DNA from 2 places in the Cupriavidus sp. FW306-01-F10A genome. Region 2 is predicted to be linked to the other one. Evidence: riboswitches for the same ligand, from Rfam matches in the RefSeq annotation. Region 2 holds a riboswitch; the other holds the start of a gene.
The links. Region 2 has a riboswitch for glycine ahead of gcvT (glycine cleavage system aminomethyltransferase GcvT). Riboswitches for the same ligand answer to the same signal wherever they lie in the genome.
Positions count from the first base shown of each region.

Region 1: it holds a riboswitch for glycine, as region 2 does, so the genes downstream of both, AC3WLF_RS25350 (D-amino acid dehydrogenase) here and gcvT (glycine cleavage system aminomethyltransferase GcvT) in region 2, are expected to answer to the same signal.

Region 1 covers NZ_JBYSYA010000023.1:3,902-10,907, forward strand. The annotation lists gene AC3WLF_RS25350 (D-amino acid dehydrogenase) at 326-1,639, opposite strand; glycine riboswitch at 1,651-1,769, opposite strand; glycine riboswitch at 1,770-1,868, opposite strand; gene AC3WLF_RS25355 (TonB-dependent receptor) at 2,025-4,352, shown strand; gene AC3WLF_RS25360 (sialidase family protein) at 4,378-5,601, shown strand; gene AC3WLF_RS25365 (TlpA family protein disulfide reductase) at 5,598-6,101, shown strand; gene AC3WLF_RS25370 (Bug family tripartite tricarboxylate transporter substrate binding protein) at 6,127-7,006, opposite strand, start outside.
Region 2 covers NZ_JBYSYA010000015.1:47,133-54,138, forward strand. The annotation lists gene AC3WLF_RS20860 (L-serine ammonia-lyase) at 1-355, opposite strand, end outside; gene gcvP (aminomethyl-transferring glycine dehydrogenase) at 500-3,430, opposite strand; gene gcvH (glycine cleavage system protein GcvH) at 3,531-3,911, opposite strand; gene gcvT (glycine cleavage system aminomethyltransferase GcvT) at 4,001-5,128, opposite strand; glycine riboswitch at 5,228-5,353, opposite strand; glycine riboswitch at 5,375-5,462, opposite strand; gene AC3WLF_RS20880 (YMGG-like glycine zipper-containing protein) at 5,540-5,767, opposite strand; gene AC3WLF_RS20885 (UvrD-helicase domain-containing protein) at 6,050-7,006, shown strand, end outside.

The sequences.
Region 1 (7,006 bases), on a different contig from region 2:
ATTGTTGGCGCTGTCCTGGCTACGCTTGCTGCTTGGGGCGGGTTATATCTCTTCGGCATTGTAGTGTTGCGCGGGACAGGAAGTTTGTTCGACACGAAGCAGCATGCAGCGAATCTGTTCTTTGTTGGCTGGTTCGTGTCTATGGTCGCAGCCTCATTAATTGGTGGATGGCTTGGATACTCATCCGGGCGAAGATAGGGCATCACGTCCACTATTCTTCAAGCGTATACATGCGCCGCCCCATGCTTCCATCATGGCGCGGCGCTGTTCGAGCACAGTGGCCCCTATCCCACAAGTGGGAGAGTGGGAGAAAACACCCGCGAACTCAGGCCTTGGCCAATGCCAGCGGCGCACCCGGCGCGACTGCCACGTTCGCGCCGAAATGCTGGTCGACAACTCCCGCCACCATATCAGCCGTCACCGCCGACAAAGTCCACCCCAGGTGCCCGTGCCCGGTGTTGTAGAAGATGCATGCCGCCCGCCCGCGCCCCACGCGCGGCAGCATATCCGGCATCATCGGCCGCAGCCCGGCCCAAGGCACCACGCTGCGCGTGCTGACGCCGGGGAAGCACTGCTGCACCCATTCCACCAGCGGGCGGATGCGGTCGGCGCGGATATCGCGGTTGTAGCCGTTGAACTCGGCGGTGCCGGCCACACGGAAGCGGTCGTCGCCGAGGCGGCTGGTGACCAGCTTGGTTTCGTCGTCGAGCAGGCTGACCACCGGTGCGGCGGCGCGGCTGGCCTCGTCGGTCAGGTTGACCGTGATCGAATAGCCCTTGACCGGATAGATGTTGACCCGGTCGCCCAGCCCCGCGGCCAGCGCGCGGCTGGCGGTGCCGGCGCAGATCACGGCGCCATCGAAGCTGGAGGTGGCCGTGTCGGCGCCGTCCTGCACGGTCACGGTGGCGCGCCTGCCGTCGGCCTTCACCGCCCGCACGTCCTGGCCGTACAGGCAGCGCACGCCCAGCCGATCGATGGCTGCGGCCAGGCCGCTGGTGAACTTGTGGATGTCGCCGGTGGAATCGCTCTCGGTGAAGTAGCCGCCGTAGTACGAGCCGGCCAGCGTCGGCTCGATCGCGCGCATCTCCTCGGGCGTCACGGCGCGCCGCTCCAGCCCGCCCTGCGCCAGCAGCGCCGAGACCCGGCCGGCATGCTCGAAGCCGGCCTTGTCGCGGTAGATATGGAGGATGCCTTCCTTCTTCAGGTCGAAATCGATGCCTTCCTGCGCCGCCCAGGCGAACAGGTGTTCACGCGCGGCGATGGCCAGGCGCGCGGTCTCGATGGTGTTGCGGCGGTAGTGGGGGATGGCGGCGATGAACTCGGCGAACCAGGACAGCTTGTGCCAGTTGGGCCGGGGATTGACCAGCAGCGGGGCGTCGTTGCGCAGCATCCATTTCATGCCCTTGACGATGGTCGACCAGTGGGTCCAGACCTCGGCGTTGGAGGCCGACAACTGGCCGCCATTGGCGAACGAGGTCTCCATGGCGGCATAGCGGTGGCGTTCGAACAGTGTGACGGAGAATCCGCGCCGGGCCAGCGCGTAGGCCGTGGTGACACCCGTGATGCCACCGCCGATGACAGCGATTGATTTCATGATCTGCAGGTTCCAGGAACGTCGATGGTGGGAGCCCGGACGCAATATGCGTGGCGGACGCCCCCTCTGTTCTGGACCTGAGAGATTCACGACACCCGGCCGCGAGGGCGGGGCGCGCTTGCTCCTTCGGTATGCCGGCGGACGATAGCGTCCGGCATTCTTCAGAGTGTACTGACTGGTGATGCCGGTCCTTTTGCCTGAGAGTTTCCGGGGCGGTTGCTCCTTCGGCGCTGTCCGCGGCGGGCGCCGCGACAGTCTCTCCCTGCATCACATTGGCTTGATGCCAATCGGGGCAATGTAGTGACAAGGCTCGACGTTGGATATGCGGGTTAACGCTTAGGCGGCCTGCCGCCCGCGTCGCTATGTCGCATCGGCCTGCGTCCCCGTGCCCCATAAAATGTCAGCGCTCGCTCTCGGGGAGAGGCGCCGTATGCTGCGCTCAGGTGGAGTGAGTCGAAAAAGACGACAACAAGGTTTTCCAGTGAAGAAAAATCGCATTGCACTGGCCGTTTCGGCGGTGCTGATGGGCCCCGCCGTCGCCGCCGCCCAGGTGGTGGACGCGCCCGAGCCGCTGCAGGAGGTGGTGGTCTCGGCCAAGTCGGAGCGCGCCGAGACGCCGGCGATACCGCCCAACACGCCCTCGCCGGCCTACGGCATCAGCAGCCGCCGCATGGCCGACTTCAATGTGGTGAACACGGAAGACGCCCTCAAGTACGCGCCCAACCTCGCCGTACGCAAGCGCTTCATCGGCGATATGAACTCGATCATCTCGGTGCGCAGCACCAGTTCGCGCCAGTCGGCGCGCGGGCTGGTGTATGCGGACGGCCTGCTGCTGTCCAACCTGCTGGGGTCGGACTTCAGCTTCCCGCCGCGCTGGTCGCTGGTCAACAGCGCCGAGATCGAGCGCATGGATGTGCTGTACGGCCCGTATTCGGCGCTATATCCCGGCAACTCGCTGGGTGCGACGGTGCTGATCACCACGCGCACGCCGGAGAAGCTCGAGGGCGATGCCAGCGTGCAGCTGTTCACGCAGCGCTTCAGCCTGTACGGCACGCACGACAACTTCAACGGGGTCCACGCCAACGCCTATGTGGGCGACCGCGTCGGCCCGTTCTCGTGGCTGGTCAGCGTGGACCGGCAGGACAGCAAGAGCCAGCCGTTGAGCTTCTATACCGCGGCACGCTCCACGGCCCGTGCCACTTCTGCCGACAAGCCGGTCACCGGCGCCTACTTCGACCAGGACCAGACCGGCCGCGACCGCGTGGTGATGGGCGTGAACAGCGAGGGCGTCACGCACACGGTGCAGGACCAGCTCAAGCTCAAGCTTGGCTACGACATCACCAATACCCTGCAGGCGCAGTTCACCGCGGCCTATTGGCAGCAGGACCGATCCAGCGCCACCGGCAGCTACCTGCGCGATGCCGATGGCAATGTTGTGTCGAGCGGTCCCGTGAATATCGGCGGCTATCGCTATGTGATTCCCGCCAACGCCTTTGCCCCCAGCAATGGCGAGGACGCGCGCTGGCTCTATGGCCTGTCGCTGCGCACGCGCAATGAGACCGGCTGGAATTTCTCGGGCGTGGCGTCGCTGTTCGATGTCAGCAAGGACATCAGCCGCAGCGCCAACACCGCCGGCAGCGGGCCGGGCACGGTGACCTATGGCGACGGCACCGGCTGGCGCACGCTCGACCTGAAGGCCGACTACCGCCCGCAGCAGCTGCAGGGCGGGCACTGGGTCACGTTCGGCTACCACTATGACAATTACCGGCTGAGCAACACCACCTACAACACCTCGGACTGGCAGGCGGTCACCATCACCGCCTTCAACAACGCCTTTGCCGGCAAGACCGAGACCCAGGCGCTCTATGCGCAGGACGCCTGGTACTTTGCCGAGGACTGGAAGCTGATCCCCGGCGTGCGCTATGAACACTGGCGCGCCTATGACGGCAGCCGCAGCCAGCCCGGCGTGGATATCGGCTACCCGGTGCGCAGCGAATCCAACTGGTCGCCCAAGCTGGCGCTGGAGAAGGCCTTCGGGCAGGACTGGCTGGGCCGGCTGTCGCTGGGCCAGGCCTATCGCTACCCGACTGTCAGCGAGCTGTTCCAGGGCCGCATCACCGGCACCGCGCTGATCAACAACGATCCCAACCTGCGGCCCGAGCGGTCATTCTCGAAGGACCTGACCTTCGAGCGCACGCTGGATTCGTCGTACTTCCGGGTCTCGGTGTATGAGGACGATATCCACGATGCCCTGGTCAGCCAGACCAATACCACGGTATTCCCGACCGTCACCAGTTTCCAGAACGTCGACCGCGTGCGCACCCGCGGCATCGAACTGGCCTATGACGCGCGCGATGTGTTCGTCAGCGGCTTCGACCTGTCGGCCAGCGGGGCCTACAACCATTCGAAGACGCTCGAGAACGCCAACAACCCGGCCTCGGTGGGCAAGTACTTCTACCGCATTCCCAAGTGGCGGGCCAACCTGATGGGCACCTATCGCATCACGCCGGCCTGGGCCGGCACGCTGGCCATGACCTATTCGGGGCGGCAGTACAATACGCTCGACAATTCCGACGTCAATCCCGACACCTTCGGCGGCACCAGCAGCTTCCTGACCTTTGATGTCAAGCTGACGTACCGGCCTGCGAAGAACGTGCGCCTCGGGCTTGGCATCGACAACCTCACCGACCAGCGCTACTACGTCTACCACCCGTATCCGGGCCGGACGTTCTACGCCGAGGCGAAACTTTCCTTCTGAGCACGTGAACAGGCTGACCATATCCATGCAAGGCGTTCGCCCCGGTTTCCGCTTGATCGTTGCCGGGCTGATGATGGCCGGTGCCGCGCTGGCCGCGACCGCGCAAACGCACGGCGATCACAGCGGCCACGGCGCGCAGGCCAAGGCCGCGAAGATGAGCGAGCTTGGCACCGGCGCCGCGTTCGACCGAAACGGCAAGCTGTGGGTCGCCTACAAGGACGGCCCTTACGTCGCGGTACGTGCATCGACCGACTACGGCCGCAGCTTCGGGCCGGCGCAGCATGTCAACAACGTGCCGGAGCAGGTCGCCGCCGATCATGAAAGCCGGCCCAAGGTCGCCGCGGGGCGCGACGGCGAGATCTTCGTCACCTGGACCCAGCCGCTGCCCAAGCCGTGGACCGGCTTTATCCGCTTTGCGCATTCCGCCGATGGCGGCAAGTCCTTTGCCGAACCGCTGACGGTGCATGCCAACCGCGACCAGATCGCCCACCGCTTCGACGCCATCGCGGTGGACAACGCCGGGCGCGTCTTCGTCAGCTGGATCGACAAGCGCGACGTGGTTGCCGCCGAGGCGCGCAAGCAGCCGTACGCCGGCGCCGCGGTCTACTACGCGGTTTCCGCCGACCAGGGCAAGACCTTCCAGGGCGACTACAAGATCGCCGACCAGTCGTGCGAATGCTGCCGCATCGCGCTGTCGCCCACGCCCGACGGCAAGATGCTGGCGCTGTGGCGCCATGTGTTCCCGCCCAACGCGCGCGACCACGCGCTGGCGCTGCTGGGCACCGACGGCAAGGCCACGCCGATGCAGCGCGCCACCTTTGACGACTGGCGCATCGACGCCTGCCCGCACCACGGCCCCGGCGCTTCGGTGGCGCCCGATGGCACGGTGCACATGGTCTGGTTCAACGTGCGCGAAGGCAAGCCCACGGTCTCGGTGGGGCGCTGGAAGGACGGCAAGCTGCAGGCACAGCGCCCGCTGGACGACCCGCGCGCGCAGCATGCCGACATCGTCGCGCTGAACGACAACGAGATCGCGGTGGCCTGGAAATCGTTCGACGGCCAGCAGACGCGGCTGTCCGCGATGCTGTCGCACGATGGCGGCAAGACCTGGCAGACGCGCAAGCTGGCCGGCACGGAGCGCGACTCGGACCAGCCGCACCTGCTGCAGCATGCGGGCCGCGCCTACGTGCTGTGGCGTACCGAGGCCGAGGGCTTCCAGGTGTTCCCGCTGGGCAAGGAGGGTGCATGATGCCATCCCGCCGCAAGCTGCTCGCCGCTGCCGTCCTGACCCTGGCGATGACGGCCGCCAATGCCGGTAGTCAACCGGCCGACCGCGTCGCCGTGTTCGCATCGGCCAGCGCCGCCCAGCTGGCGGCCAGCCAGAAGGGCAAGCCCTTTGTACTGGTGGTGTGGTCGCTCGACTGCGTCTATTGCAAGCGCAACTTCGACGCCATCGGCAAGCTGCGCGCGCGGCATCCGGACCTGCGCGTCGTCACGCTGGCGACGGACAACCCCGACGCGCTGCCACAGGTGCAGCAATTGCTCCAGCGCGTCAGGCTCACGCGCAACGCGTGGGTGTTCGGGCACGAGCCGCAGGAGCGGCTGCGCTATGCGGTCGATCCGGACTGGATGGGCGAGATGCCGCGCACCTACTTCTATCGCGCCGATGGCCAGCGGCACGGCGTGTCCGGCGTGATCAGCGACGCGGATTGGGACAAGCACCTGCGCTGGGCTGGCATCGCCGGCTGAGGCTGCGCCGGGAGCGGCTGTCCGTTCAATCCGGCTTGATTCCCGCGCGCGCAATGATGGGCTTCCAGCGCTGCTGCTCCTGCGCGATAAAGCGCGAGAACTCGGCCGGCGTGTCGCCCACCACAATCGCCGCATCCGCGCTCAGGCGCTCGACCGACGACTTGCTCTTCACTGCTTTCACGGTGGCGTCCGCCAGCTTGTCGGCGGCCGCCTGGGGCAGAGATGCCGGTGCCAGCAGGCCATACCACTGCGTCATTTCGAAGCCGGGATAGCCTTGTTCGGCAACCGTTGGCACGTCGGGCAGCTGGGGAATGCGCTGGGTCGTGCCGGTGGCGATGCAGCGCACCTTGCCGGCCTTGATGAACTGGATGATCGCCGGCGCGCCGACCGCGGCTGCGTCCAACCGCCCCGACAGCAGGTCAGTGATCTGCGGACCGCTGCCGCGATACGGCACATGGGTGATGAAGGTGCCGGTCGCGGCCTTCAGGTATTCAAAGGCCAGATGGCCGGCGCTGCCGTTGCCGGCCGAACCGTAGTTCAGCTTGCCGGGCTTGCTCTTGGCCAACGCCACGAACTCCTTCAGGTTCTTCGCGGGGACGTCCGGGTGGACCACGTACAGGCTCGGCACCTTGGACAGCAGCGAGATCGCGCGGAAGTCCTTGACGGGGTCATAGGGCAGCTTCGGGAAGATAAACGGATTGACCGCCAGCGTGCCGATATGGCCGAGGATCAGCGTGTGGTTGTCATCGGCGCGCGCGACTTCGCCCATGGCGATATTGCCGGCCGCGCCGGGCTTGTTCTCGACGAAGACTGACACGCCTAGCAGCTTGGTCAGCTCCGCCGCGGTGGAGCGGGCCACGATCTCCGAGCTGCCGCCCGGCGCGAACGGCACCACCAGCCGGATC
Region 2 (7,006 bases):
CGCGCCGGTAGAAGGCGATGTGCTCCTTCTCGACAAAGGGCACGACATGCTGGCCCAGCAGCGACAGCTCGCGGCCCGCGCGCAGCGCGGCCAGGCGCGTGTCGATCGAATCGGGATCGATGGTGTCGGGGGCTTCCCCCATCAGGCCGAGGATCACGCCCTTGTCGGTGCCGTGGCCCTTGCCGGTGGCGCCCAGCGAGCCATAGAGCTCGGCACGCACGCTCGCCACCTGCGGCAGCAGGCCGTCGCGCTCAAGCCCCTGCGCGAACATCAGCGCAGCGCGCATCGGGCCTACGGTATGCGAGCTCGACGGGCCGATGCCCACCTTGAACAGATCAAAGACGCTGACTGCCACGGAATGTCTCCAGCAATGGGATGGCCCTGAAGAGGCTCTTCTTGGTCGGTTGGCGTGGCTGCGGCGGGCACCGCGACACCGCGATGCCCGTCATCTCGAGCATAGTTCGTTGGCGGGCCGCCGCGGCTGCGGCGGCGCTACGCCTCAGTCCACCACGTAGTCGCTGACCGGCACGCAGGCGCAGAACAGGTTGCGGTCACCATACACGTTGTCGGCACGGCCGACCGGCGGCCAGTACTTCTGCGTGCGCAGCGATGCCACCGGGTACGCGGCTTCCTCGCGCGTGTACTTGTGGGTCCACTCGTCGGCGGTCACCACCGCGGCCGTGTGCGGCGCGTGCTTGAGCGGGTTGTCGTCGCGGTCGAAGGTGCCGTCGGCGACGCGGCCGATTTCCTGGCGGATCGCGATCATCGCGTCGATAAAGCGGTCCAGCTCGTGCAGTGCCTCGCTCTCGGTCGGCTCGATCATCAGCGTGCCCGGCACCGGGAAGCTCATGGTCGGGGCGTGGAAGCCGTAGTCCATCAGGCGCTTGGCCACGTCTTCATTGCTGATGCCGGTGTCCTTCTGCAGCGGGCGCAGGTCCAGGATGCACTCGTGCGCAACCAGGTCGTGCTGGCCGGTGTACAGCACCGGGTAGTACGGCGCCAGGCGCTTGGCGACATAGTTGGCGGCCAGGATCGCATTCTCGGTGGCGGCGGTCAGGCCGGCCGAACCCATCATCGCGATATACATCCACGAGATCGGCAGGATGCTGGCCGAGCCGAACGGCGCCGCCGAAACGCCGCCGATGCCGCGGTCGTCGCGGCGATAGCCGACGCTGTCCTGGTTGGGCAGGAAGTCAGCCAGGTGCGCGCCGACTGCGACCGGGCCCACGCCCGGGCCGCCGCCGCCGTGCGGGATGCAGAAGGTCTTGTGCAGGTTCAGGTGCGACACGTCGCCGCCGAACTGGCCCGGCGCGGCGGTGCCGACCATCGCGTTCATGTTGGCGCCGTCCACGTACACCTGGCCGCCGTGCTGGTGCACGATCTCGCAGATCTGCTGCACGCCCTGCTCGAACACGCCGTGCGTGGACGGGTAGGTGATCATGATCGCCGCCAGGTTCTTGCTGTGCTGCTCGGCCTTCTTCGCCAGGTCTTGCAGGTCGACGTTGCCGTCCTCGTCGCAGGCCACCACCACCACCTTCATGCCGGCCATCTGCGCCGAAGCCGGGTTGGTGCCGTGTGCGGACGACGGGATCAGGCAGATGTCGCGATGGCTTTCGCCGCGGCTGGCGTGGTAGGCATGGATGATCAGCAGGCCCGCGTACTCGCCCTGCGAGCCGGCGTTGGGCTGCAGGCTGACCGCGGCGTAGCCGGTGGCGGCGCACAGCATGGCCTCGAGCTGGTCGATCATCTCGCGGTAGCCCACGGTCTGGTCCAGCGGCGCGAACGGGTGGATCTGGCTGAATTCGGGCCAGGTCACCGGGATCATCTCGCTGGTGGCGTTCAGCTTCATCGTGCACGAGCCCAGCGGGATCATGGTGCGGTCCAGCGCCAGGTCCTTGTCGGCCAGCATGCGCAGGTAGCGCAGCATCTCGTGTTCGGCGTGGTGCGTGTTGAACACCGGGTGGGTCAGGTATTCGCTGGTGCGTGCCAGTTCCGCCGGGAACGCGTCCTGCACGACAGCTTCGAGCTTGTCGAAGTCCACTTCCGCGGGCAGCGGCTTGCCTTGCGTGAAGACTTCCCACAGCGCGACCACGTCGGCACGGGTGGCAGTCTCGTCCAGCGAGATGCCGACGCGCGTGGCGCTGATATGGCGCAGGTTGATGCCGCGCGCGGTGGCCGCGGCATGGATGGCATCGGTGTTGAAGCCGGTTTCCAGCGTCAGCGTATCGAAGAAGCTGGCGTTGGTGCGCGCGAAGCCGAGCTTTTCCAGGCCGGCGGCCAGCGTCGCGGTCAGGCGATGCACGCGCTGCGCGATGCGCTTCAGGCCCTGCGGGCCATGGTAGACCGCATACATCGACGCCATCACGGCCAGCAGCACCTGCGCGGTACAGATATTCGAGGTGGCCTTCTCGCGGCGGATATGCTGCTCGCGCGTCTGCAGGGCCAGGCGGTAGGCCTTGTTGCCCTGCGCATCGATGGTCACGCCCACCAGCCGGCCCGGCATCGAGCGCTTGAACGCGTCCTTCACCGCCATATAGCCGGCGTGCGGGCCGCCGAAGCCCAGCGGCACGCCGAAGCGCTGCGAGTTGCCCACGGCCACATCGGCGCCCCATTCGCCCGGCGCGGCGATCAGCGTCAGCGCCAGCAGGTCGGCGGCAGCCACCACCAGGCCGCCGGCGGCGTGCACGGCGTCGGCGATGGCGCGGTAGTCGTTGACGTCGCCGTTCACGCCCGGGTACTGCAGCAGCACGCCGAAGGCGTTGGCCGCGGCGGCATCGGCGGCGGGGCCGACCTTGACCTCGATGCCCATCGGCAGCGCGCGCGTGCGTACCACTTCCAGCGTCTGCGGCAGCACGTCGTCGGCCACGTAGAAGGTGTTCGAATCGTGCTTGTTCACGCGCTGCAGCAGCGTCATGGCTTCGGCCGCGGCAGTGCCTTCATCCAGCATCGACGCATTGGCGATATCCAGCCCGGTCAGGTCGGTGACCATCTGCTGGAAGTTCAGCATCGCCTCCAGGCGGCCCTGCGAGATCTCCGGCTGGTAGGGCGTGTAGGCGGTGTACCAGGCCGGGTTCTCGAAGATATTGCGCAGGATGACGCCGGGCGTGACGGTGTTGTAGTAGCCCTGGCCGATAAAGCTCTTCAGCACCCTGTTCTTGCCAGCCAGCCCGCGCAGCCTTGACAGCGCGGCTTCCTCGCTCAGCGGCTCGGTGAACTCGCCCATCGGCATGCCGTCGCGGCGGCGGATGGCGGCGGGGATGACGGCGTCGATCAGCGCGGCGCGGCTGTCATAGCCCAGCACCTTCAGCATGTGCTGCTGTTCGGGGGTATCGGGGCCGATATGGCGGGCGGCGAAGGCGTCGCGCGCCTCCAGTTCGGCCAGCGTGGGCCGGTTCACTTGGGCGGCGTTCATGGGAAGCGGGGCGTTCATTGGCAAGAACCTCGTGAGGTGCGCGCCGGCCGGTGGTCAGCCGGGACGGCGCGCGTCAGTCTGCAGTGGCCGGTCCAACCATGGACCGGCGCGGCCGGCGTCAGGCGCCGACGCTGGCCTTGTAGGCGTCGGCCGACATCAGGCCGTTGACGTCGTCGCCGTTGGCCGGCTTGAGCTTGAACAGCCACGCGTCGAAGGCGTCGGCGTTGACGCTCTCCGGGGCAGCCGTGGCGGCCTCGTTGACGGCGATCACTTCGCCGGCCACGGGGGCGTAGATGTCGGAAGCGGCCTTTACCGATTCCACCACTGCCAGCGCATCGCCGGCACCGACCGACTTGCCCACTTCGGGCAGTTCCAGGAAGACGATGTCGCCCAGCGCGTCCTGCGCGTGGTCGGTGATGCCGATGGTGAGCGTGCCGTCGGCTTCGACGCGTACCCACTCATGCGACTCGGTGTACTTGAGGTCAGCGGGGAAATTCATGAAGGTTCTCCGGATACAGATTTGTTTCTTGTTGGGTGATGCCTGCCCGGCGAAGCTGCCGGCAGGCGAGGGCGACCGTTGGGTGAGCCTCAGCTCACGAGTGCCTTGCCATTACGCACAAACGGCAGTTTAACCACAGTCGCGTTGAGTTTGCGGTCGCGGATCTCCACCTGCACGGTATCGCCCACGGCGACATCCTTGGGCAGGCGGGCAAAGGCGATGGACTGGGACAGCGACGGGCTGAAGGTGCCGCTGGTGATTTCACCGTCACCGGCCGGCGTGATCACTTTCTGGTGGGCGCGCAGGACGCCGCCCTTGTCACGCAGGATCAGGCCGAGGAATTGCTGGCGCGAACCGGCCGCGGCCAGTGCCGCCTTGCCGGTGAAGTCACGCTCGCTCTGCAGGTCCACCGTCCAGGCCAGGCCCGCATCCAGCGGCGAGGTGTTGATATCCATATCCTGGCCGTACAGGTTCATGCCGGCTTCCAGGCGCAGCGTGTCGCGCGCGCCCAGGCCTGCGGGGCGCACGCCGGCGGCGTTCAGCTTTTCCCAGACGGCGGCGACGTTCTCGGCCGGCACCACCAGTTCGAAGCCGTCTTCGCCGGTGTAGCCGGTGCGCGCCACCATGATCTCGCCGATGGCCGGGTCCTGGACCACGGCGGCGTTGAAGGGCTTGAGCGTGTCCGAAGGCTGGGTCGAGGGGAAGGTGCTCCACACCCTGGCGCGGGCGTTGGGCCCCTGCACGGCGACGATGGCCAGAGGCTGCACGCCTGCAGGCGCAACATCGTCGCGGCGCGGCGTGATGGTCACATCGCTGCCGGTGGCGGCATTGCGCGCGCGGATCCATTCGATGTCGCCCAGCGCGGTGCTGGCGTTGACGACCAGGCGGAAGCGGTCCTCGGCAAAGAAGTAGACGATCAGGTCGTCGATCACGCCGCCTTTCTCATCCAGCATGCAGGAGTAGAGCGCCTTGCCCGGGGTCTGCAGCTTGTCGACATTGTTGGCCAGCAGGCCGCGCAGGAAGCTGCGGGTATTGGCGCCGGCGAGGTCGACCACGCACATGTGCGACACGTCGAACATGCCGGCGTCGGTGCGCACGGCATTGTGTTCTTCGATCTGGGAGCCGTAGTTGACCGGCATGTCCCAGCCGCCGAAATCAACCATGCGGGCGCCGAGGGCGCGGTGGATGGCGTTGAGGGGCGTGGCCTGGAGCGTCATGGAATCCTCTGGGGCAGTCTCGGTTGGCGAAAACAAAAAAAGGGCCATCCGCCGCAACGCTCGCCGCGCCTGAATGTGGCGTGGCAATCCGCTGCGGCGGATGACCCCTCTGTCCTCGATACCTGAGAGATTACAAGGCGGATCCTGCCGGACCCCTTCCTCGTGCGCCCCTTCGGTGGGCACGCTCGCCACGAATGGCGGGTGCCGCTCTCCAGAGTTCGGCATGCATTGTGTGCATATTGCATGCCGATCCGATCGGTCCGTGGTGCCTGAGAGTTTTCGGGTGATACCCCTTCGGCGGCGCAGGCGATGCGCGCTCTCCCGGTCGGATGCGCGCAATGTACGGGAGGCCCCGGCCTTTGTCAAACCGGCCAGGGGAGCCTGCCGTACCTGTCGCTGCGGTGGTCTGGCTTACTTCTTCTTGTCGTCGGTGACAACGTTACCGATCACGCCGCCCACGGCCGCGCCACCCAGCGTACCCAGCGCGCTACCGTCGGTGAGGATGGCGCCGCCCACGGCGCCCGCGCCCGCGCCAATGGCGGTATTACGCTGCTTCGGGGTCATATCCGCGCAACCGGCAAAGGCCGCGACGGTCACGCCGATCAGGGTCACCTTGGTCAAAGTCTGCAGGGTTTTCATTATTGGCTCCGATGTGATGATTCAAGCATGTCAACCCCGCCGCGCAGGCCAGGGGACATACTAGTTAGAGCGTTTGGTTGCGCGATTGGCTCCGGCCTTTACGAAGTGTTACGCCGGTGACACAACCGGCCGTGTCAACGCGGTTTGCGCTGACTGACCTGCCGCGACCAGCGTGTTAACATCGGCAGCTTTGCTGCCATGCCCGTTTTTTGGGTGCTGGCGTGTCCCGCCTGGCCTGCCGCTGTTCCTGCCGATTTCCCTGCCTCCAACCGCATCCCACGCATGACCCATGGCCTGAACTCCGCCCAATCCGAAGCCGTCCGCTACCTGGACGGCCCTTGCCTGGTGCTGGCCGGGGCGGGCTCCGGCAAGACCCGGGTGATCACGCAGAAGATCGCGCATCTGATCGAGGACAAGGGCTTCGAGCCGCGCCATATCGCCGCCGTCACCTTTACCAACAAGGCCGCCAAGGAGATGCAGGAGCGCATCGGCAAGCTGATGGAGGGCAAGACCACGCGCGAGGGCAAGCGCATCCCGCTCAAACAGCTGACGGTCTGTACCTTCCACTCGCTCGGGGTGCAGATCCTGCGCATGGAGGCCGAGCACGTGGGCCTGAAGCCGCAGTTTTCGATCATGGATTCGGACGACTGCTTCGGCCTGATCCAGGAGCAGCTGGGCACCACCGACAAGAAGCTGATCCGCGGCGTGCAGGGCACGATCTCGCTATGGAAGAACGGCATGGTCGATCCGGAGGCAGCGATCGCGCAGGCCGCCAATGCCGACGAGCACCAGGCCGCGCTGGTCTACCGCAACTACGTGGCCACGCTGCACGCCTACCAGGCGGTGGATTTCGACGACCTGATCCGCCTGCCCGCCGAGCTGTTCGCGCGCAATGAAACGGTGCAACTCAAGTGGCAGAACCGCCTGCGCTACTTCCTGGTCGACGAATACCAGGACACCAACGCCTGCCAGTACCAGTTGCTGAAGCTGCTGGCAGGCGGCTCGCACCTGCGCGCGCCGGCCTTCACCGCGGTCGGCGACGACGACCAGGCCATCTATGGCTGGCGCGGCGCCACGCTGGACAACCTGCGCGGGTTGCAGACCGACTTCCCGGACCTGAAGGTGATCAAGCTGGAGCAGAACTACCGCTCCACGGTGCGCATCCTGGAAGCCGCCAACGCGGTCATCGCCAACAACCCCAAGCTGTTCGACAAGAAGCTGTGGAGCGAGCACGGCATG